4 regions of the Exiguobacterium sp. Helios genome follow, and region 4 is predicted to be linked to each of the others. Evidence: riboswitches for the same ligand, from Rfam matches in the RefSeq annotation. Region 4 holds a riboswitch; each other region holds the start of a gene.
The links. A riboswitch is a leader RNA that binds a small molecule or an ion and turns the genes downstream of it on or off. The one in region 4 is predicted to bind S-adenosylmethionine.
Positions count from the first base shown of each region.

Region 1: it holds a riboswitch for S-adenosylmethionine, as region 4 does, so the genes downstream of both, HNY42_RS00165 (Na+/H+ antiporter NhaC family protein) here and HNY42_RS00845 (LLM class flavin-dependent oxidoreductase) in region 4, are expected to answer to the same signal.
Region 2: it holds a riboswitch for S-adenosylmethionine, as region 4 does, so the genes downstream of both, metK (methionine adenosyltransferase) here and HNY42_RS00845 (LLM class flavin-dependent oxidoreductase) in region 4, are expected to answer to the same signal.
Region 3: it holds a riboswitch for S-adenosylmethionine, as region 4 does, so the genes downstream of both, mtnK (S-methyl-5-thioribose kinase) here and HNY42_RS00845 (LLM class flavin-dependent oxidoreductase) in region 4, are expected to answer to the same signal.

Region 1 is NZ_CP053557.1:18,192-23,441, forward strand. It holds gene HNY42_RS00150 (histidine phosphatase family protein) at 1-38, opposite strand, end outside; gene HNY42_RS00155 (alpha/beta hydrolase) at 90-1,049, opposite strand; gene HNY42_RS00160 (metal ABC transporter solute-binding protein, Zn/Mn family) at 1,228-2,190, shown strand; SAM riboswitch class I at 2,259-2,362, shown strand; gene HNY42_RS00165 (Na+/H+ antiporter NhaC family protein) at 2,441-3,748, shown strand; gene HNY42_RS00170 (hypothetical protein) at 3,792-3,992, opposite strand; gene HNY42_RS00175 (aldo/keto reductase) at 4,150-4,962, shown strand; gene HNY42_RS00180 (hypothetical protein) at 5,057-5,250, opposite strand, start outside.
Region 2 is NZ_CP053557.1:2,531,522-2,536,771, forward strand. It holds gene HNY42_RS13155 (tRNA 5-(aminomethyl)-2-thiouridylate-methyltransferase MnmM) at 1-424, shown strand, start outside; gene HNY42_RS13160 (alpha/beta fold hydrolase) at 476-1,180, opposite strand; gene HNY42_RS13165 (GNAT family N-acetyltransferase) at 1,264-1,749, opposite strand; gene metK (methionine adenosyltransferase) at 1,887-3,095, opposite strand; SAM riboswitch class I at 3,223-3,349, opposite strand; gene pckA (phosphoenolpyruvate carboxykinase (ATP)) at 3,582-5,150, shown strand; gene HNY42_RS13180 (EAL and HDOD domain-containing protein) at 5,208-5,250, opposite strand, start outside.
Region 3 is NZ_CP053557.1:688,815-694,064, forward strand. It holds gene HNY42_RS03640 (methylthioribulose 1-phosphate dehydratase) at 1-424, opposite strand, end outside; gene HNY42_RS03645 (2-hydroxy-3-keto-5-methylthiopentenyl-1-phosphate phosphatase) at 421-1,080, opposite strand; gene HNY42_RS03650 (2,3-diketo-5-methylthiopentyl-1-phosphate enolase) at 1,077-2,267, opposite strand; SAM riboswitch class I at 2,348-2,449, opposite strand; SAM riboswitch class I at 2,658-2,760, shown strand; gene mtnK (S-methyl-5-thioribose kinase) at 2,839-4,008, shown strand; gene mtnA (S-methyl-5-thioribose-1-phosphate isomerase) at 4,005-5,054, shown strand; gene HNY42_RS03665 (sugar ABC transporter substrate-binding protein) at 5,074-5,250, shown strand, end outside.
Region 4 is NZ_CP053557.1:156,212-161,461, reverse strand. It holds gene HNY42_RS00855 (DUF2325 domain-containing protein) at 1-1,104, shown strand, start outside; gene HNY42_RS00850 (DUF975 family protein) at 1,175-1,813, shown strand; SAM riboswitch class I at 1,933-2,038, shown strand; gene HNY42_RS00845 (LLM class flavin-dependent oxidoreductase) at 2,112-3,170, shown strand; gene HNY42_RS00840 (ATP-grasp domain-containing protein) at 3,167-4,114, shown strand; gene HNY42_RS00835 (SRPBCC family protein) at 4,217-4,675, shown strand; gene HNY42_RS00830 (NUDIX domain-containing protein) at 4,742-5,122, opposite strand; gene HNY42_RS00825 (ABC-F family ATP-binding cassette domain-containing protein) at 5,208-5,250, opposite strand, start outside.

The sequences.
Region 1 (5,250 bases), 140 kb from region 4:
TCCGTTTGACCATGACGCACTAAACAAATTTCTGTCATTTTACTGTCTCCTTCAAAAGAAATATCACTGATTGTATCATGTTTTCTTTTTTAGTGAAGGGTCTCCCGGGGCGGCAACGCCAGGACCTGACAACTAAACGTCTCAATCCGTTCCAGTAACCGCTCGATTTTCAACGGATTTTCGGTTTGGGTAAAGCTCGCCAGGGAATGCGTGCCGTTCGGGAAGGAAAACAGCCGGACGTCGGCTCCGACATCGGCTCCCTTTTCAACGAAGTGGAGCGCTTGCGTAAATGGGACAATCGGATCTTTTTTTCCGTGCAACAACATGATCGGCGGTGAGTCTGCTGTCAAATGTGTTACCGGCGAAACACGTGTCATGAGTTCCCGCCACTCGTCCCGCCCTCCTCCGTAAAACTTAATATGGGCAATCCACGTTTGAATGAACTTGAACAGGAGGAAGTTCGTCGGAGGATACAAGGCAATGACACCACTGATCAACAGGAGGCATTCGGCTGTTTGTTCGCCGATGAATTCCATCGGGGCAAGTGCCGTCGTCAGCATTAACGCGGCACCGGCTGAGTCTCCCCACAACACCATGCGTCCCCGCATAATCCGTAAATCGTTCGCTTCCTGATTTAAGAAACAAAGTGCATCCCGAACGTCTTCCAGATTATCCGGAAAATAACTGCCGTCCTCAAACAAGCGATAATCGATACTGCAAACGGCGATGCCGAGTTCCAGGAAACGCTCCACGATTGGCGTAAAACAAAAGACGTCATCCCGGTTCCCTCTGACGAAGGCTCCCCCGTGCGCATAAATCGCGACCGGGAAAGGACCATCACCCGGCGGATAATATAAATCCAACTTCAGTTCTTTCTGATTGACGGTTTTAAACAAAATCGTCCGGGGTGCGAGTTGGACTTCCGACAGTGGAAGCGCCGGTTCCGTCCATCGTAATAAAGCACCATAGTTGTTCCAGATGCTCGCTCCGGCTGCGGCTGTCGTTAAAATTGCCGCCCCTCCCATCAGCCAAGCAGTTTCCCGTTTCACCTCATCACCTCCAAAGCTTACTCTCGATTTCTGATCTCTTATTAGTCATCTACCCGATTTATTTAGAAGCCGAACGTCTTCCCCGACTTATACTTGACGCTTCGTTTTGGATTCGTTATAGTGAAAAGGTTCAAATCGGAATAATTACGTTTTAATAATTTTTGGAGGGTTTATTCATATGAAAAAATTACTTTCAGCTTTCACGGTCGCCTTTGCCAGCGCTGCTTTTCTTGCTGCCTGCGGTTCTTCCGAATCCAATCAAGATGCGACCGTTGAAAAGCTTCGGGTGTATACATCGACATTCGCTACTGCGGCAATCGCCAAGGAAATTGGCGGAACAGATATCGACGTCAAGATGATTGTCCCTCCCGGTGCCGATCCGCACTCGTACGAGCCGACGTCTAAACAACTGACAGAAATCGCACAAGGCGATCTGTTCCTCTTAACCGGTACGACGCTTGAACCGTACTCGAAAAAAATCAAAGCCAGTCTGAAAGGCAATGATGTCCGTTTCGTCGAGACAAGCACAGGAATCGACTTACTCGAAGCCAACGCCACGCTTCACGAACATGAAGGACACGATGATCATGCTGACGAACACGCGGAAGAAGAACATGATCACGGCAAATACGATCCCCATGTCTGGCTCGATCCGAACAATGCCAAAATGATGGCCCAATCGATTTCGACGGCACTGGCAAAAGAAGTACCGGATAAAAAAGCGACGTTTGAAAAAAACCTGGCTGAATTTGATACGCAGGCAGATGAGCTCGATCAAAATCTGCAACAGGCTGTCGATAAGGGCTCGAAAAAAGAATTGCTCGTCACGCATGCCGCTTACGGATATTTAGCCGAACGATACGGTTTCTCGCAATTGCCGATTGCCGGCATCTCTCCGTCGGACGAGCCTTCCCAAAAGCAACTGGCCGCTCTCGTCAAAGAAGCCAAATTGCATGACTTGAAGTATATCGCTTTCGAGGAGACGGTTTCTCCTAAAGTCGCCCGCGTCATCCAACAGGAAATCGGAGCCGAAGCGATTACGATCCACAACCTGGAGTCCGTCACGAAAGAACAGCAGAATGCCTCGTATTTTGACTTGATGAATGAAAATGTGACGACGCTCAAACAAGCACTTCAGTGAAGTAGTGTTGACATGCAGTAAAAGATACGTTACGGTAGAAAACGTATTTCAGACAATTAAATGACTTCTTTTTATCGCGAGAGACGGAGGGACTGGCCCGATGATGTTTCGGCAGCGGACGATTAAATCGTACTGTGCCAAATCCAGCAAGCTGCGGCTTGAGAGATAAGAAGAGCGTCTTTTTCAGTAAAGACCTCCTTCTTTCTTGCGAAGGAGTCTTTTTTTGTATTTGTAGAAAAGGAGTGGTTTTATGAACGAGACGATTATACCGAACAAATGGGCACTTCTACCGTTACTTGTCTTTTTAGTTCTTTTTATCGGTGCCGGTATTTTTTACGATGATTTCTACAAATTCCCGATTCTGATTGCGGCTTTGATTGCCTTGATTTTTGCGGCGGTCACAACGAAAGGCAGCATCAATCAAACCGTGGAACGGATTGCAACGGGTGCCGGAAATCCGGACATCATGATCATGGTCTTTATTTTCTTACTTGCCGGTGCCTTTTCCGGAACGGCCGATGCGATTGGCGCCATCGAAGCGACCGTCAACGCGTCGCTGACATTTTTACCGCCTTCTCTTTTAATGAGTGGATTGTTTATCATCGCTGCTTTCATCTCGATGGCGATGGGGACTTCGACCGGTACGATTGCCGCACTTGCCCCGATTGCTCTCGGAATTCATGAAGCAACAGGTGTCAATGTTGCGATTGCCGCGGCAGCTGTCGTCGGCGGTGCAATGTTCGGTGATAACCTGTCATTCATTTCCGATACAACGATCGCAGCAGTCCGGACGCAAAAAACCAATATGCGCGACAAATTCAGAACCAACTTCATGATCGTCTTGCCGGCAGCAATCCTGACGGTCATCATCTTGGCTTTCGTCTCAGGTACAGGAGACGTCGTCGAAGCAAAAGCGTTTGAGTTTTATAAATTGATTCCGTATCTGTCTGTCATCGTCCTCGCCTTGTTTGGTGTCAACGTCATCCTCGTCTTAGTCGGCGGAACCGTTTTGACGGGTATCATCGGTATGATGGACGGAAGCTTCGGCTTAAGCGGCTTCGTCCTGTCGATGTCTGAAGGATTGATGGGGATGGCAGAAATTTCGATCTTGACGTTATTAATGGGCGGACTCGTCAGCCTGATCACCTTTAACGGCGGGATTGCTTATCTGAAAGAAATCCTGACGCGGAAAATCTCACAACGCCGCGGCGCGGAATTCAGTATGGCGGCACTCGTCAGTGCAACGAATCTCGCGACAGCGAACAATACGATTTCGATTCTTGTCGCCGGACCACTCGCTGCGGAAATCGCCGATACGTATGATATTGATCGGAAGAAATCCGCCAGTATCCTCGATATCTTCTCGTGCGGTATCCAAGGAATCATCCCGTACGGAGCCCAGTTGCTGATTGCAGCGGAATTAACGAAAACGGCTTCCCCGGAACTGATTCCCTATCTGTTTTATCCGTTCCTGCTTTTCGTTTGCGGATCTCTTGCCATCGTCTTCGGCTTCCCGCGTCGAAAAACAGCTGATGTGCGTAAAAAAAATGTTTCGTAAAAAATACAAGACCCGTCGCTTTTGCGATAGGTCTTGTTTTGACTTATTTTTTCTGGTCTTGGCGGTTGAGAATAAAATACGCAATCGCCGGAAGCGGGAACTGAATCAGTCCTGCGCCTCCCCAGATCCACGGATTCCGTCCTGTCTTCCGTGCACCAAGGAACAAACATGTCGCTTGTGTCCCTAACAGGGCTGCAAGGCCGGCCCAAACACCTTTTGGTACGTTTTTAACAGATCGTTTCATAAAATACACCTCGTTTCCTTTATAGATTTACCCTCCTCTTTTCGCTTTCTAACCGGCTTTTTCCTCCCTTGAGCGTTGAAACGGACGTTCTTGCTTGTTCATGCTAAACTAAACGAGCAATTCCATATTCTCGTTTCATTAAAGGAGGAGTATACACATGCAATACGCAAAACTTTCAAATGGTGTCACAATTCCACAAATCGGATTCGGTGTCTGGCAAGTCGATGAAGAGACGGAAGCACCGGCTGCCGTCGCAGAAGCCATTCGTGTCGGTTACCGTCATATTGATACGGCTGCCGTTTACAAAAACGAACGTGGTGTCGCCAAAGGAATTAAAGAAAGCGGCGTGAACCGTGAAGATCTCTTCTTAACGTCTAAAGTATGGAACGATGATATTCGTGCCGGACGCACTAAAGAAGCTTTCGCCGAGTCACTTGAACGTCTCGAGACCGATTACCTTGATCTCTATCTGATCCACTGGCCGGTTGAAGGATATATCGAAGCATGGAAAGCGATGGTTGAACTTTACGAAGCCGGGAAAATTAAAGCCATCGGTGTGTCGAACTTCAAAGAACATCACCTCGATACACTTGCTGAAGAAGGATTAATGACACCGATGATCAATCAGGTCGAACTTCATCCGCAACTTCCGCAACACGAACTGCATGAATATTTACAGGACCATAGCATTCAAGTTGAAGCGTGGAGCCCGCTCATGCAAGGGAAATTCCTCGAAATCAACGACTTCAAGGAAATTGCCGAAAAACACGGTAAATCTCCTTCACAAGTCGTCTTGCGCTGGCATTTGGATAACGGTATTGTCGCGCTTCCGAAATCGGTCACACCTGAACGCATTGCGGAAAACTTTGACGTCTTTGACTTCCAACTGGACGCAGATGATCTCGAGAAGATTGATCGTTTGGCAACGGATGTTCGTCTCGGACCGGATCCAGACGAAATCGACTTTTAAGCACTGACTTTACACATACAGGAAAGAGAGGCGGATGTCACATCCCCCTCTCTTTTTCTATGTCCTTATATAATGGAGTTGTACAAGGAAAGCCCTATACATAATAGACGAGAATCGTATCCTGCGCTTCTTCCGCCTGGTGAAAATAGGCGCGTAGATTCCCGAATTGTTCCCAAACCTCATCGAATTCACCTTGCCGGCCGGCCTCCTGATAAATCACTTCCAGTGCCCGTCGATCAAAATTACGCATGACCTCCGACGAAATGATGAGTAGCGGTAAGGGAAGGA
Region 2 (5,250 bases), 670 kb from region 4:
GGCAATCGAAGAAACGACCCGTCGGTTGCAGGCGGCTCACGTCTTCGATTGGGTCGATTTGTATCACGAAAGTCATATCCATGTCGGCGCTCGGTTATTTGCTGAACAACGTCCGATTCGTGCCGGAGTATTTAATCTTGGTTACTTACCGGGAAGCGATAAATCCGTCACGACGACAGGAGAAGAAACGCTAGAGGCACTCCGGGCCCTTCTTCCGGTCCTCGTCCCCGGTGGTCTGGTTGTCCTCGTGATTTATCACGGTCACTTGGAAGGACGCCGCGAACGTGATGCAGTGCTGGAGCATGTTTCATCCCTCCCCCAACAGGATTATGCCGTCTTGCAGTACCGTTTCTTGAATCAGCAAAATAATCCGCCGTTCATCGTTGCGATTGAAAAAAAATTAAAAAAACAAATACTCGATTAAACAACAGAGGAGTGCCGTCGTATGCGACGGCACCCCTCTTTTTAAAACATATTAATCTTCCACTAATTTCAGGAACAGCAACAACTTTTCAGCAAACCGTGTGTTCAAGCGTTCGAAACTGAAGTGCGGGAACCCGTGCAGACGTTGCAGATAAATCTGGTCCCCACCCATTTTCCGGCATACCTCAAGCGTCAACTTGACGTCAGCAAACTGATCGTCCGGCGCATAAAAACAAGCGAGTTGGACCCGCGGCAGTTTCTTACGTTCTTCATCATGGATGACAATTTCTTCTTCAATCTCACGATATTCAGCGTACGTCAGTTCACCGAGACGAGCAGCATCCTCATTATTTTGTCCGAACGGTAATGTCCCAAGCGGAGCATCCGGACGGAACCGGTCGAAGGCACTCGCGAAGACTTGTTTGACGCCTCCCAATTGCTTGGAATTGTGCCAATCAAATAACGGCGAGATAAACGTCAGGCTCGCCATCGGCAACTCATATTCTTGAAGCAGTCGGTTGACGACAAGCGCTCCCATACTGCAGGCAATGATATGAATCGGTAATTTCCGCTTACCGGCTTCGCGTAGTGCTTCTTTTAATAACTGTTGATGTTCTTCAAACGATACACGACGGGGTGCGTCGACCAAGAGGACCTCATATTCGTGCTCTAAGACACGAATCAGTGCTTCACTTGGCCGGGCACGTAATTGGAGTGGATATACAAGAACGATCACTCCGGTTGGTTGTTCTACCACAAACTCACCTCTTCATTCGATATCTGTTTAGTATGCAACAAATCCGACTTCAGCCAAACCGCCTTAAGTCGGATTCCGTTTCTTTAATATATACGTTGTAGTCGCGTCACAGGTTCCACCTGTCCGAAGACTTCCTCTGTCGTCTCGCTGATTTCCTTAAATCCGTATGAAGTCAAAAAGTGACGGGCTTTATAGTTTCGGGATTCAACATACACTTCAATCGGAGACGCCCCTTGCAATTCCAGTTCGCGGATCAGCCGGCGTCCGATTCCGTTTTGCTGGTATTTCGGCAAGACATACAGCCGGACGATTTCCCACGTTCCATCCACATCGATGGCGTGGATAAAACCGACGATTTCCCCGTCGATCAGTCCGACATTGAAGTATTCTCCACGTGCTTCTTCCGCTGTCCGGATTGCTCGGACCACTTCTTCCTGCGGGTACGCTTCTTGTACGAAATGGGCTTTCGAACGCTCTGAATAGATTTCCTCATATGTGTCCATCCAGGACGTGAGCGCAATATCATGAATGCGTGCTGCATCAGCCGGAACTGCTTCGCGTATCTCCATACCGAAATCCCCCTTTTCCTTTTACAGGCTCATGTTCTTTTACCCTTTTCTAGAAATTTCAGTCGTTTCCCTGCAAAGTTCCGGAGAAACAAAAAAAGTTCAGAAACACCCTTAAAAGGGAGTTTCTGAACTCAGGATTATGCGAAACGTTTTGCCTGCTCTTCAAGAGTAGCGGCTTTATCTGTTTGCTCCCATGGTAATTCGATGTCTGTACGACCGAAGTGACCATAAGCTGCTGTCTGACGATAAATCGGACGGCGGAGATCAAGCATCTTGATGATCCCTGCAGGACGGAGATCAAAGTTTTCTGCGATTAATTCAACTAGTTGCGCTTCAGGAAGTTTTCCTGTACCGAACGTATCGACTGCGATTGAAACCGGGTGCGCCACACCGATTGCGTAAGCAAGTTGAACTTCTGCTTTGTCCGCAAGACCAGATGCAACCAGGTTTTTCGCGACATAACGTGCTGCGTAAGCAGCTGAACGGTCGACTTTCGTTGGATCTTTACCAGAGAACGCTCCACCGCCGTGACGTGCATATCCGCCATACGTATCAACGATGATTTTACGACCTGTCAACCCTGCATCTCCTTGTGGTCCGCCGATGACGAAACGACCAGTCGGGTTGATGAAGAATTTTGTGTCTGCATCGATGTACTCTGCCGGGATGACCGGTGCGATGACATGTTCTTTCAGATCAGCTTGAATTTGCTCAAGCGTCACTTCTTCTGCATGTTGTGTCGAGATGACGATTGTATCGACGCGAACAGGTTCATTGTTCTCGTTGTATTCAACCGTAACTTGCGTTTTACCATCCGGACGGAGGTAATCGAGTTGCCCCGTTTTGCGGACCTCTGCCAAACGACGAGCCAGTTTGTGTGAAAGCGAGATTGGAAGTGGCATGAGTTCCGGTGTTTCTTTCGTTGCATAACCGAACATCAGACCTTGGTCTCCTGCTCCGATCGCATCGATTTCTTCATCGGACATGTTTCCTTCGCGTGCTTCAAGCGCTTGGTCCACACCGAGAGCGATGTCTGCTGACTGCTCATCGATTGATGTCAATACAGCACAAGTGTCTGCATCGAAACCGTATTTAGCGCGTGTATAGCCGATTTCACGAATAGTTTCACGAACGACTTTCGGGATATCCACGTAAGTTGATGTCGTGATTTCTCCAGCTACTAATACGAGTCCTGTCGTGACAGAAGTTTCTGCCGCAACACGTGCGTTTGGATCGGCTGCAAGAATTGCATCCAAAATTGAATCCGAAATCTGGTCACAGATTTTATCCGGGTGACCTTCAGTTACTGATTCCGACGTAAATAGTCGGCGATTAAGGTTTGTCATGTTTGACCCTCCCAAAAAAGAATTTGACGGTGTACTCATTTCCCCTAGTTGAGTGGGACGGTAAAATGAAAAAAACCTTTCCATGTCCAAAAATGGTCAGGGAAAGGTTGTGCGTTCTTCCTTTACCCTCTTATCGTTCGAAGTGTTTACTTCGCTTCAGGAGAGCACCTTTTCCTACATTAATGATGAAATTAATATAAGACGGTTGCCGGGTTTCTTCGGGCCTTGTTCCCTCCACCTGCTCAGAATAAGAGTATCCGTTACGAATTACATGATATAAACTTGTGCTCACTCTGTCAAGCAACGTTTTAATTTCTAGTCGAAAAATTTCGGAAGAGATGTTAAACTGTTAATGCTGAAAGCGTTTCCAGATAAATAGAAATCAGCGCAGGAAAATGATTGCCCTATCATTAGTATGTCATATATAATAAATGTGCCACACTAATAGTAGAGCTAAAACCAACGTAGGGGAAAGGTGGGGTCAGGATGCCGATGACGGTCCTGAATATCGAAGAGCTACTCAAGAAGGAGCATGTGTTCAAACAACTGTCCGTTGCTGAACTAGTCGAACATGCGATTCGCAACAAAGAAGGAGTTCTTGCAGAAAATGGTGCTTTGTCTGTAGAAACGGGGAAATTTACAGGTCGTTCACCGAAAGACAAGTTCATCGTCCGTGATCAATCGTGTGAGATGCATATCGATTGGGGTCATGTCAATCAACCAATGGAATCGGACAAATTCGAGCAACTGTTACAAAAAGTTCTTCGTTATATGAACGAAGCAGATCAACTTTACTACACAGAAGCTGCTGCTGGTGCCGATACGCATTTCACCCTTCCAGTGCGCGTCGTAACCGAATATGCTTGGCATAATTTGTTTGCGAAACAGCTATTCTTACGCGAATATCCTACGGTTGCGGCCTTTGAACCATTTACGGTCGTCTACGCACCACATTTTAAAGCGGATCCGGCGGTCGACGGGACAAACTCGGAGACATTCATCGCGATGTCTTTCGAACACCGTATTGTCTTGATCGGTGGTACAGAGTACGCCGGAGAAATTAAAAAATCAATTTTCTCGGTCATGAACTATCTCTTACCACAACAAGAAGTGTTGTCGATGCACTGTTCCGCTAACGTTGGACACGAAGGGGATGTCGCGTTATTCTTCGGACTATCCGGGACTGGTAAGACCACACTGTCTGCAGATGAGAGCCGTCAATTGATCGGCGACGATGAACACGGTTGGTCCCATGACGGTGTCTTCAACATCGAAGGTGGCTGCTATGCGAAAACGGTCAACTTGTCACGCGAAAAAGAACCACAAATCTTTGACGCCATCCGCTTCGGAACCGTTCTTGAAAACGTCGTCCTCGACGACACCCGGATTCCGGATTATGATGATACCTCACTGACGGAAAATACGCGTGCGGCTTACCCGATCACAGCAATCGAGAATATCGCCATCCCGTCACGCGCCGGTCATCCGAAAACGATTGTCTTCCTGACAGCAGATGCTTACGGTGTACTGCCTCCGATCAGTAAACTGACAAAAGAACAAGCGATGTATCACTTCTTGTCAGGTTATACATCTAAACTTGCCGGCACAGAGCGTGGTGTCACGGAACCGGAAGCAACGTTTTCGACCTGCTTCGGTTCCCCGTTCCTGCCGTTGATTCCAGAAAAATATGCGACGATGCTCGGGGAACTGATTGATCGCCACGGCGTCACCGTTTATCTCGTCAACACCGGTTGGACCGGTGGGGCTTATGGTACCGGCAGCCGGATGAAACTTTCGTATACACGGACGATGGTCAATGCAGCCGTCAACGGCCTGCTCGCAGACATCCCGACAGAAGAACATCCGATTTTCGGTCTGCATATGCCGATTGAAGTACCCGGTGTTCCGACTGATTTACTCAATCCGGTCAAGGTATGGGCGGATTCATCTGTTTACGAACAACAAGCGACTGCACTCGCGCAAAAGTTCACGCAGAACTTTGCACGTTTCGAAAGTGCGACGGATGCCATCAAAGCAGCCGGTCCCCGCGTTTAAAAATGATTGATGATACCAAAAAGGTTGAGCTCCTTAACGGATGCTCAACCTTTTATGTTAGACGATTGAATCTGTCTTATCTTGTAAATGAAGCTCTTTT
Region 3 (5,250 bases), 530 kb from region 4:
TCTCAATAACCGGTACGACGACTTCCGCATCTTCTTCCCAGCGGCCGAGTGCCTTGATGATTTCCTGACCGGTAAACCGGATTTCCCCGCGGTCTCCGTAGAGTTCTGAAATGACATTGTTGTCGACGGTATGGACGTGAAGCGAGCAGCCGGCCGACGTCCGGTTAAACACCTCGACATGAAGTAAGGTCTCAGCAGACGGACGTCCGTTTTGTTCGCCGATCAATTGACCGGTCGCGTCAACATGGACGAAATCGTTCGGCGTGTCCTGCCGTTTATCTTTGCCGCTGGCTGTCACAAGAAATTCCGTCGGACTGCTGTTCGTTCGAATGGCGAGGTTACCGCTCGTGCCGGGAAACCAGTCGCGTACGGCGAACTCCTGCTTGATGGCGCGGAGTTCTTCGTATCGTTTCAAGAATGTCATGCATGCACCCCCGTGGTCTGTAAGTGTTTGACGATGTCATAAAACGTTTCAAACGGCGTATAGGGAATACCGTGCTGTTCACAGAGTGTTATCAGATAATCCCGGGCATAGACGTGATCAGCCTTTTTCGCCAGTTCAAAATCCGTCACGGAATCGCCGATTGCGATGATCGAATCGCCGTCCTGCTTCAACTTCCGGGCGATTGACGTTTTACAACAGCCGCATTGATTGTTGCATGCCGCATCGCAAGCGTGTGGCCATTCAATCCGGACCGTCTCTTCACTGAAGTCACTGCCGTTGCAGTAAATCGTTTCATCTGTCAGTAAATCGGCAAGAATCGGTTGGACAAAAAAGTCAATCCCGCCGCTGACAATCGCAAAGTCGATTCCGTTTGATTTGGCAAAGGCGAGTAAGGTGTCGAAGCCGGGACGGATGACTGCCCGATTAATCAAAAAATCGATATACTCCTGTTTTCGATCTGAGGGCAACAATCGGAACATCTGTCCGACCCCGGACCGGATCGACAGCGAACGGTCGAGCACACCTTTTTTTAATGGTTCAAATGCTTCTTGCGGGGCAAACTCTTTCATCAAGGCGATGATGTTGTCGTGTTCCGTCACCGTGCCGTCGAAGTCACATAAAATCCGAGTCGTCATTTCGTGATCCCCCAGGCGTCAAGGGCGACCCGTAATTCTTCCTGCCGCGTTGCGGCACTTGTCAGCGATTCTCCGGTCAGTGCGGCGTCGAGCGCCTGACGGAATGCAAGGACACCGGCCGCTGCCCCTTGCGGATGACCGTGAACGCCGCCTCCGGCATTGATGACCGAATCGGTACCGAAATCACGGACGAGCTGAGCGACGAGGCCGGGATGGATGCCGGCGGACGGAACCGGCAGAATCGTCTTCGTTTCTCCGATTCGCGTCGCTTCAACGGCGATCCCGCGGGCCAAATCTTTGGCGAGTGCAACGTTACCATAGGGAGACGGGAACAATGTCAAGTCAGCACCGGCCAGTCGGGGTAACGTTCCAAGCAGAACAGGAGCCGAAATACCGTATTCAGGACTTGCGATCAAGGCACCGCTTAAGGCCGGGTGATTAAAAATCGGGACGGAAATGTCCGCATCGGCAGCCAACTCGCGCAGGACATCGAGTCCGTATGTAAACGTGTTGAGCAGGAAGGCCGTGGCACCTGCTTCAATCAGGCGTTTTGCCTGTTCCTTCAAGCCGAAGACGGGACCGCTTAACGTAATCGCATAAAGCGCCCGTTTGCCGGTGCGTTCATAATGGGCGTCGAGGACTTCCCGTCCGATCCGTGCCCGGTCGAGTGCCGGCGTCAACGGATTGTCGTATAGAATCTCATCATCTTTAACGAGATCGATGCCGCCCGCGAGCTGTGCTTCGAGTTGTTCCCGTAAAAAGACGAGGTCCCGTCCGATGACTCCTTTAAATATGCTCATCAACAGGGGACGGTCATGGACCTGAATCAATTGACGGACTCCTTCAATCCCGAATTTGGCACCGGGAAAGTCGTTCGTGAATGACGGGGGAAGCTGTAAGTCGGTTAACTTGATTTGTCCATCGAGCGACAGTTTACCGAAGACCGTCGTTAAGATAGCGGAAAAGTCCCGTGAGACGTTGTGTTCCGGATAACGGATCGTAATGTAACCTTTGCCGTCATGTTCTTCTGTATGGACGACCTGTCCTTTAAAGGATTCCAGTTGTTGTTGTTCCAAGTGATTTAAATCGGTCCATGAACCGACCGTCAGACCGAGCGCGATTTGCTCTGCCCGTTTCGGCAACTGATCGGTCGTTCCGAGTTGGTATGTTGCGGTAATGTACGCCATATGAATCGTCTCTCCCTTATTGAAAAATACAAAAATGGTCCCTCGTCAATGACAAGAGACCATGAAAAATTGCGCGTGGACTCTTATCTGTCAGCGTATTAGCTGCAAGAATTAGCACCGTGCCAAGTGGTCGGTTGCTGCGACATCGTAGGGCTCGTCCCTCCGTCTGCTCTTGATAAGAATTGGATGAAATTGTGAAATCTAATTGCAATTTTTACATGAGATCCATCACTTGTCAAACTATATTTTGAAAATTTATTTTTTTGAAAATACTTCTTCTATAGACGGTTCCGTTTTTGAATCCGTTTCACTAAAAATTGGAATTGACAGACGGCCAGCAACGCACGTAGTATTCAAATCAACATCAAATCACATGACAACTACATATGACTCTTATCGTGAGTTGGCAGAGGGAATTGGCCCGAAGACGCCGCAGCAACCGACCATCCGGCACGGTGCTACATCCAACAGACATTCGTCTGAGAGATAAGAGGACGGAGTATTCTGCCGCGCCTCTTTTCTTTGACGAAAAGAGGCGTTTTTTCGTGTGATCAACAAGGAGGAAACCAGAATGGGATACCAAGCATTTACAGTACAGGACGCGATTGAACGGGTCCGGACACTCGGATTAATCGGCAATGAACCGGTGACGGCAGAAGAGATCGGGGACGGGAATTTAAATCTCGTTTTCCGGATTCAGGAAGGAGAAAAACGGCTGATTTTAAAGCAGGCGTTGCCATATGCGAAAGTCGTCGGGGAAAGCTGGCCGCTGTCGCTCGAACGGGCCTGGATTGAACAATCGGCCTTAAAAGAATTCGCAAAAGTCGCTGTTCCTTTCGTTCCGCACGTCTACCATGCGAGCAAGGAAGAAGCGTTTACGGTGATGGAGGATTTGTCGCATTTAACGATCGCCCGGACCGGCTTGCTCGAAGGGGAAAAGTATCCGTTACTCGCGGAACACATCGGTTCGTACCTGGCGCGGACACTGTTTTATACGTCGGATTTTGCGCTTGGACCGGTCGCGAAAAAACAAGTGGCGCGGAACTACTACAATCCGGATCTCTGTGATATCACGGAAAAATTGATCTTCACAGACCCGTTTTATGATGCGGAAACGAATGCGATTGAAGCAGGCCTCGAAGCGGAAGCGGTTCGGTTATGGCAGGATGCAGAACTGAAACGCGAAGTCGCGAAACTGGAAACACTGTTCATCACAAAAGGTGATGCATTATTGCACGGTGACTTACATACCGGAAGTATTTTTGCTTCAGCCGATGAAACGAAAGTCATCGATCCCGAGTTCGCCTTTTACGGACCGTTTGGTTTTGATGTCGGACAATTCATCGCCCATCTCTGCTTTGCCGCGTATCCAAACTATGCCGAGTTACGGGATGGACGGGTGAAGGATATCGATACGTTTTGGCTGACCTTTGCGTCGACGTTCAAAGCATTATGGGAACGCGAAGCGGTAGAGCCGTTCCGTTCGGCGGGCGGACTTGTCGACGATGTCCTCAGTACGATTTTACAGGACGCACTGGGCTTTGCCGGTTGTGAGTTGATCCGGCGGACGATTGGATTGGCACCGGTTGCGGACCTCGAGAACATCACGGACGCGGGGGAACGACTTGAGCGGAAACGTCATGCGTTACGTCTTGGAGTGGCATTGATCAAACGCCGGACCGAATGCAAGACGTTCACCGATTTACGGAACTTCGATTTGACGGAGGAACTCAGCCGATGAGCCAATTCGTCCAAAGCATCATCTATGACAACGGGACGGTGACGATTTTGGATCAGACCCGGCTCCCGGAAGAAGAACGATACGAGGTTATCCATGACTTGGCGCAAGCGATTGACGCCATCAAACAATTACGTGTCCGCGGTGCCCCGGCCATCAGCCTGTTCGGCGGCTTCATCCTTGTGCAGGAAGCATTCCGCCGGACGACAGGGTCACTTTCTGAAGCGAAACAGGAACTGTTGACGGTGTCGGCCCAATTGCTCGCAACCCGGCCGACGGCGGTCAATTTGCGGAACGTGCTTGATGAGCTGAATCAAATTATTGTCTCGAGTACGGCGCTTGCCGAGTTACCAAAACGGTTGGAACAAAAGGCGCTCGAACTGTATGAAACGGATGCCAAGACATCCCGGCAAATCGGGATCCACGCATTGGAATTATTTGAGTCCGGTGACCGGGTTCTGACGATTTGTAATGCCGGATCGATTGCGACAGCGGCTTACGGGACGGCACTTGCCCCGTTTTATCTCGCGAAAGAACAGGAAATTCTGCTCTCCGTTTATGCATCGGAAACGCGGCCGTTACTGCAGGGAGCGCGTCTGACGACATGGGAACTGCAACGGGCCGGTATTGACGTGACCTTGATTACCGATAATATGGTCGCCCATACCATCAAAGAAAAAAACATCACCGCCATCATCGTCGGTGCCGACCGGATTACCCGAAACGGGGATACCGCGAATAAAATCGGGACGTTTCAACTGGCGTTACTGGCCCGTGCTTTCGGGATTCCGTTTTATGTCGCGGCACCCCTTTCGACCTTTGATTTGACGAGCTTGTCGGGAGACGAGATTGAGATTGAAGAACGCGATGCCCGTGAAGTGACGCAATTCGCAGGGAAAGCAACGGCGCCGGCCGGTGTGGCCGTCTTTAATCCGGCGTTTGACGTGACACCGCACGAATTGATCACGGCAATCATTACGGAACTGGGAGTCATCAAGCATCCGTCCGTCGAAACGATCGAGCAGACAATCGGACAACAAATACGTTAAACAGACTGGGGAGATCGAAATGAAAAAATTAGCATTTGCGGTACTTGCACCGGCGGTCTTGCTGGCTGCTTGCGCCAATAGCGAAGCGACACCGACGAAAAAAATCAGTGGTGTACCGGAAAGTGTCCAGGGAGACGTCAAAATTGCCGTTATCCGCAATCTGGCATCCGATGACCATACGAAACAGTTTTTGGAC
Region 4 (5,250 bases):
ACGTGGAACGAAACAGAAGAAGACGTCACATTCGAACAATCTGTCATTCCTCCAGCACAGATCAATCCTGTCATCGAACAACGTTACGCCTATACGTTTGTCCGTGAATTAAAAGATGGTTCTTTACGGGAATGGCCGAACAGTCATATCTCGGAAACAGAAATCCGGCAATGGAATCTCGAACATGGAATGGAAATCCGTGTCCAAGTCGTACATCAGGACTCCCGCCGGACGACACTTGAAGTGATGGCTGTTGTCGCGACTGACCGGATGAAGCCACTGTCGGAACGAATCGTTTTTGAAAAATGTATCGTTAAAAATCACGGTATCATTGAATCGACGGTCGAAGGAGCATTAAAGGATGAGACGGGAAAACCTTTTTACTATGCGACACCACTTGAAGACATGCGCTTCTTCCATCTGAAAGAAGGACAGCTCGTCGATCTCGTCATGTGGAAAGGTCGTCCTGAAACACTGACGATTGCCTGGAAATATGCGTTCCAATATCAAGAGCCGACAGTACAACTGTTAGAGACGTCAAACGATCCAACAGCACCAGGGCCTTCGTCAGTTGAACCGACTCACGAATCAGCCGTCAAAAAGTCGGGATGCTATCTGAAGCAAATGAAACGAAAATCGAAAGTAAAACAGGAACAGAAAACGCGCCGGATTCGTGAAAAGAAATCCCGACCGTTGACACCACTCGTCACGACGTCCGTACCGGGGCAGCCCATCGACTTCCTCGATAAGGAACCACTTGATTTTGCACCATTTGAAAGCATGCGGCTGGTCATCGTCGGCAATGAACAGCAAGCACCGGTCTATCGGACATTTTTCGAAAAAACAGGTATCGAGTTGATCCATCTGTCGGGTGATGCCCAATCAGCGAAGAAGATTGCCAGTCTCGCGAAAAAGACCGATGCGATTGTCGTCATCACGAGCCGTGTATCCCATGCGGCTTCAGCACACGTCATCGCGCAGGCGAAGAAACATGATATTCCGTTTGCGATGGAGCGGCTCGACGGACGACGTTCGTTGTATACGGCATGCCAGCGCCAACTTGAAAAAGCACGCTTAAATCAGTTAAAAACAGGAAAATCCTGAAAAAAGGTGAAACTCCTCTCTTCATGAGCCGTAAATAGAGATAGAACTTATTTTGAGGAGGATCATATTCATGTCATCACAATTAAAAAAATCAGCAAAGGAAGCATTAAGCGGTCGTTGGGGCTTTACGGTCTTGATGTTTTTATTATTCGCAATTCTGCAAGTCATTCCGGAACTACTGTCGTCTGATTATGACGAACCTTTCCAGACGATTGACTTCCTCGGATTGATTGCAACGATCTTATTACTCCCACTTGGTGCAGGATGGGTCTGGTTCTCACTTTCTATCGCACGGGGAGAACAAACAAAAATCAGTGATTTATTTGAGCCCTATAAATATTTCATAAAAGTTGTCCTGCTTTCAATCGTCCAATTTGTATTCTTGTTCCTATGGGCATTGTTATTGGTTGTACCGGCCATTATCAAATCATTTTCGTATATGTTAACTTACTACATTTTGCGGGATGAACCTTCGATTGGTGTATTGGAAGCAATCACCCGGTCACGTCAAATGATGGATGGACACAAAATGGAAGCTTTCCTGTTGATTCTATCGTTCATCGGCTGGTTTTTCCTTGGATTGATTACGATCGGAATCGGATTCTTGTGGATTATTCCTTACGTCAGCGTCACGCTTGCAAAATTCTATGATCGGATCCGCGGCGAAGAAGCACCCGTCGAACAATCGACGTTTGTTGCCCCATATTAAGACGAGGAGGATGAGAGCTTAGCTCTCGTCCTTTTTTTGAATATCTTTTTAATTCCGATTGGAAAACAAGGTTTAATGATTGCTTTACTCTGCTAAAAAGTGTACGATAATTCCAATAATTCTTATCAAGAGAAGTCGAGGGAATGGCCCGAAGACACTTCAGCAACCCCGCTAGCAGCGGAAGGTGCTACTTCCTAAAGGAATCTTTTCCTTTACAGATAAGAGCAGACATGATTAATCCGTCGCTCTTTTCGATTTTCGAGAAGAGCGACTTTTTTTTACAAGGGGGATATGACGGATGGAGTATGGATTTTGGTTACCGATTTTTGGCGGATGGTTACGGAATGTCGAGGACGAACAGATGCCGGCGACATTCGATTATGCGAAACAGGTCGCACAAACGGCTGAACAAATCGGGTTTTCAACGACCTTGATTGCGGAATTGAACTTAAATGACATCAAAGGACTTGAAGCACCAAGTCTTGAAGCCTGGACGACGGCAGCGGCGATTGCCGCGACGACGGAACGACTGGAAATCATGACAGCGGTCCGTCCGGGGTTCCATAATCCGGCGACGACCGCGAAGATGGCAGCAAACATCGATCAACTTAGCCACGGGCGCTTTACGTTAAACGTCGTCTCTGCCTGGTGGGAAGAAGAAGCGCGGCAATACAACGGGATCTTCACAGCTCACGACGAACGCTACGCGCGGACGGAAGAGTTTGTCACGATCATGAAAGGATTATGGGCAGATGCTTCGCCGTACAGCTTCGACGGGAACTACTATACGCTCGAGAAGACGCAACTGCATCCGAAGCCGGTTCAACGACCGGGCATCAAGTTGTACGCAGGCGGGGAAAGTGAAGCCGGCAAACAAACCATCGTCAATCATTGTGACGCTTATGTCATGCACGGCGGAACAGTGGAAGAAGTGTCCGTTAAGATTGAGGATATGAAGGCGCGCCGACAAGCGACAGGGCAACCGCCGCTTGAAAGTTTTGGATTGGCTGCTTATATCATCTGCCGCGATACGGAAGAAGAGGCTATTCAAGAATGGCAACGAATTACGGACGTCAAGGAAGACAGTGCCGGATACGCCGGGTACGACGACTTCGTCAGCAAATCACAACTCGAACAGCAGGTAAAACGGAACGATTATTCGGTCTCGAACCGCGGACTCCGTCCTGATTTGATTGGAACACCGGAACAGATTGCCGAACGGATTCTTGCGTTTGAGCAGGTGGGTGTCTCCTTATTATTACTTCAATTTTCACCACAACTGGAAGAAATGGAACGCTTCGCGCGCGACGTCATGCCGCTTGTCGAAGAAAAACGAAAGGTAGGTCAAACCAAATGACAAAAATTCATATCTTACACGAAAACCAGGAATGGACGGACCATTTAATTAAACGACTCGAGGAACTGGAGTTGCCGTATGAACAGTGGCATCTCGATGAAGGACAGGTCCCGCTTGATGAAGTCCCGCCAGAAGGCGTCTTCTACAGCCGGATGAGTGCGTCGTCGCATACGCGCGGGCACCGCTACGCCCCGGAACTGACGGAAGGGGTACTCGCGTGGCTAGAGGAACACGACCGGACTGTCTTTAACGGAACACGTGCCTTGCGTCTTGAAGTGAGTAAAATCAATCAGTATACGGCCCTTCGAAAAGCCGGTATCCGGGTTCCGAAAACGACAGCTGCCGTCGGGCGTGATCAAATCGTCGAAGCGGCGAAAAACATCGGCGTGTCCTCGTTTATCACGAAACACAACCGTGCCGGAAAAGGACTTGGTGTCCAGTTGTTCCATTCGATCGAAGCACTTGAGACATATCTTGATGGACCAACGTTTGATGAACCGGTCGACGGGATCACGCTGATTCAAGAATATATCCAGGCACCGGAACCGTACATCACGCGCTGTGAGTTCGTCGGCGGGAAGTTTGTTTATGCTGTCCAGGTCGACACATCAGAAGGATTTGAACTGTGCCCGGCAGATGCCTGTGTCATTGACGACTTGTTCTGCCCGGTCGGGGAAGATGCCCCACAAACACCGATGAAGTTTAAAGTCGTCGACGGATTTAATGATCCGATCATTCAAAAGTATGAAGCCTTCCTGCAAGCGAACCAGATCGCGGTCGCCGGCATCGAGTTCATCAAGGATGCGGATGGAACAATCTATACGTATGACGTCAATACGAATACGAATTACAATTCAGACGCGGAAGCAGCTGCCGGTAAGTTCGGCATGCTCGAACTGGCGAAGTTCCTCGGTGCGGCCCTTGAACGTCAGACTGTAAAATAATCATCACGGACCGATTAAAATAAGCCAAATACCCTGCATGTGTGTAGTCTGAAGTTAGAACTGCACACATCAGGGTATTTTTCAGTAAAAGGAGGTGTTGGGATGGTAACGTGGCATGAAGAAAAGAGACTGGATGTTCCAATCGAGGAAGCCTGGCATATCTTTGATCACGATCGGTTACAACGCCTGATTCCAGGTGTCGTCCAGCACGATGTGATCGAACGGAAACCGGGTGTCGTCGGTTCGACATACCGGCAAACGTATATGCAGGGGAATCGCCTCGAGACATATATCGTGACGGATTTTGCCTATACAAATCAACCGGATTTCAAACAAAATACGATTGGATTTACGCTTGCCAAAATCTTTAAGCTCGAGATGACCTTTACGTTGAAGCGGCTCGACGAAAAAAGTTGTCAGCTGATTTATACCGGGAAAAACGAAGGGGCGAATTTCGTCGGACGAAGCCTGCTGTCGCTTGGCGGCGAACGGGAAACGGAAAAAATCGTGCAAGGGTTACTCCGTCGTGTGGAAGAAGAGGCAAGTCAAATGCGTACATGATCAATAAAGGCATCTACTCGACTGGAGCAGATGCCTTTCGTTTGGTTTTACAAAAAAGAGTATGTCTTATCCTAAAGCTGTTAAAATTTTTGCGACTTGTCGATCGGCGGTCATCTCCGAAAGTAGCATCCATCTCACTCCGGTCAGAACTTGGTCTCCCTCCGGGCGCTCTGGATCATATCCCAAAATCGGTTCGCGTGAATCGATCTGTCTGACTAAAAAGCAGATCTCTTGTCCGTTTGCGTGAGTTTCTGAGTAAAGAGGTTTGATGATGCGGATGGCGAGATTCACTTCCTCTTGCACCTCCCGAATGACCGCTTGTTCGAAGGTTTCATTTTCCTCGAGCCCCCCTCCGGGTAATGTCCAGAAACTTCGATCGTTTGTCTCAAGACGGACCATCAAAATCTGATTGTTCTTAATCAAAGCTGCGCAGGCACGGTGACGCACATGATTTCCTCCTCTGTTCCGATTCATACGTTTAGTGTACAAAAAAGAGACCCAATCCGCTAGGACAGGTCTCTTGTAGATTGAATTAGTTTGTTGCGTACAACGTAGACAATTGTTGTTGAACAGAC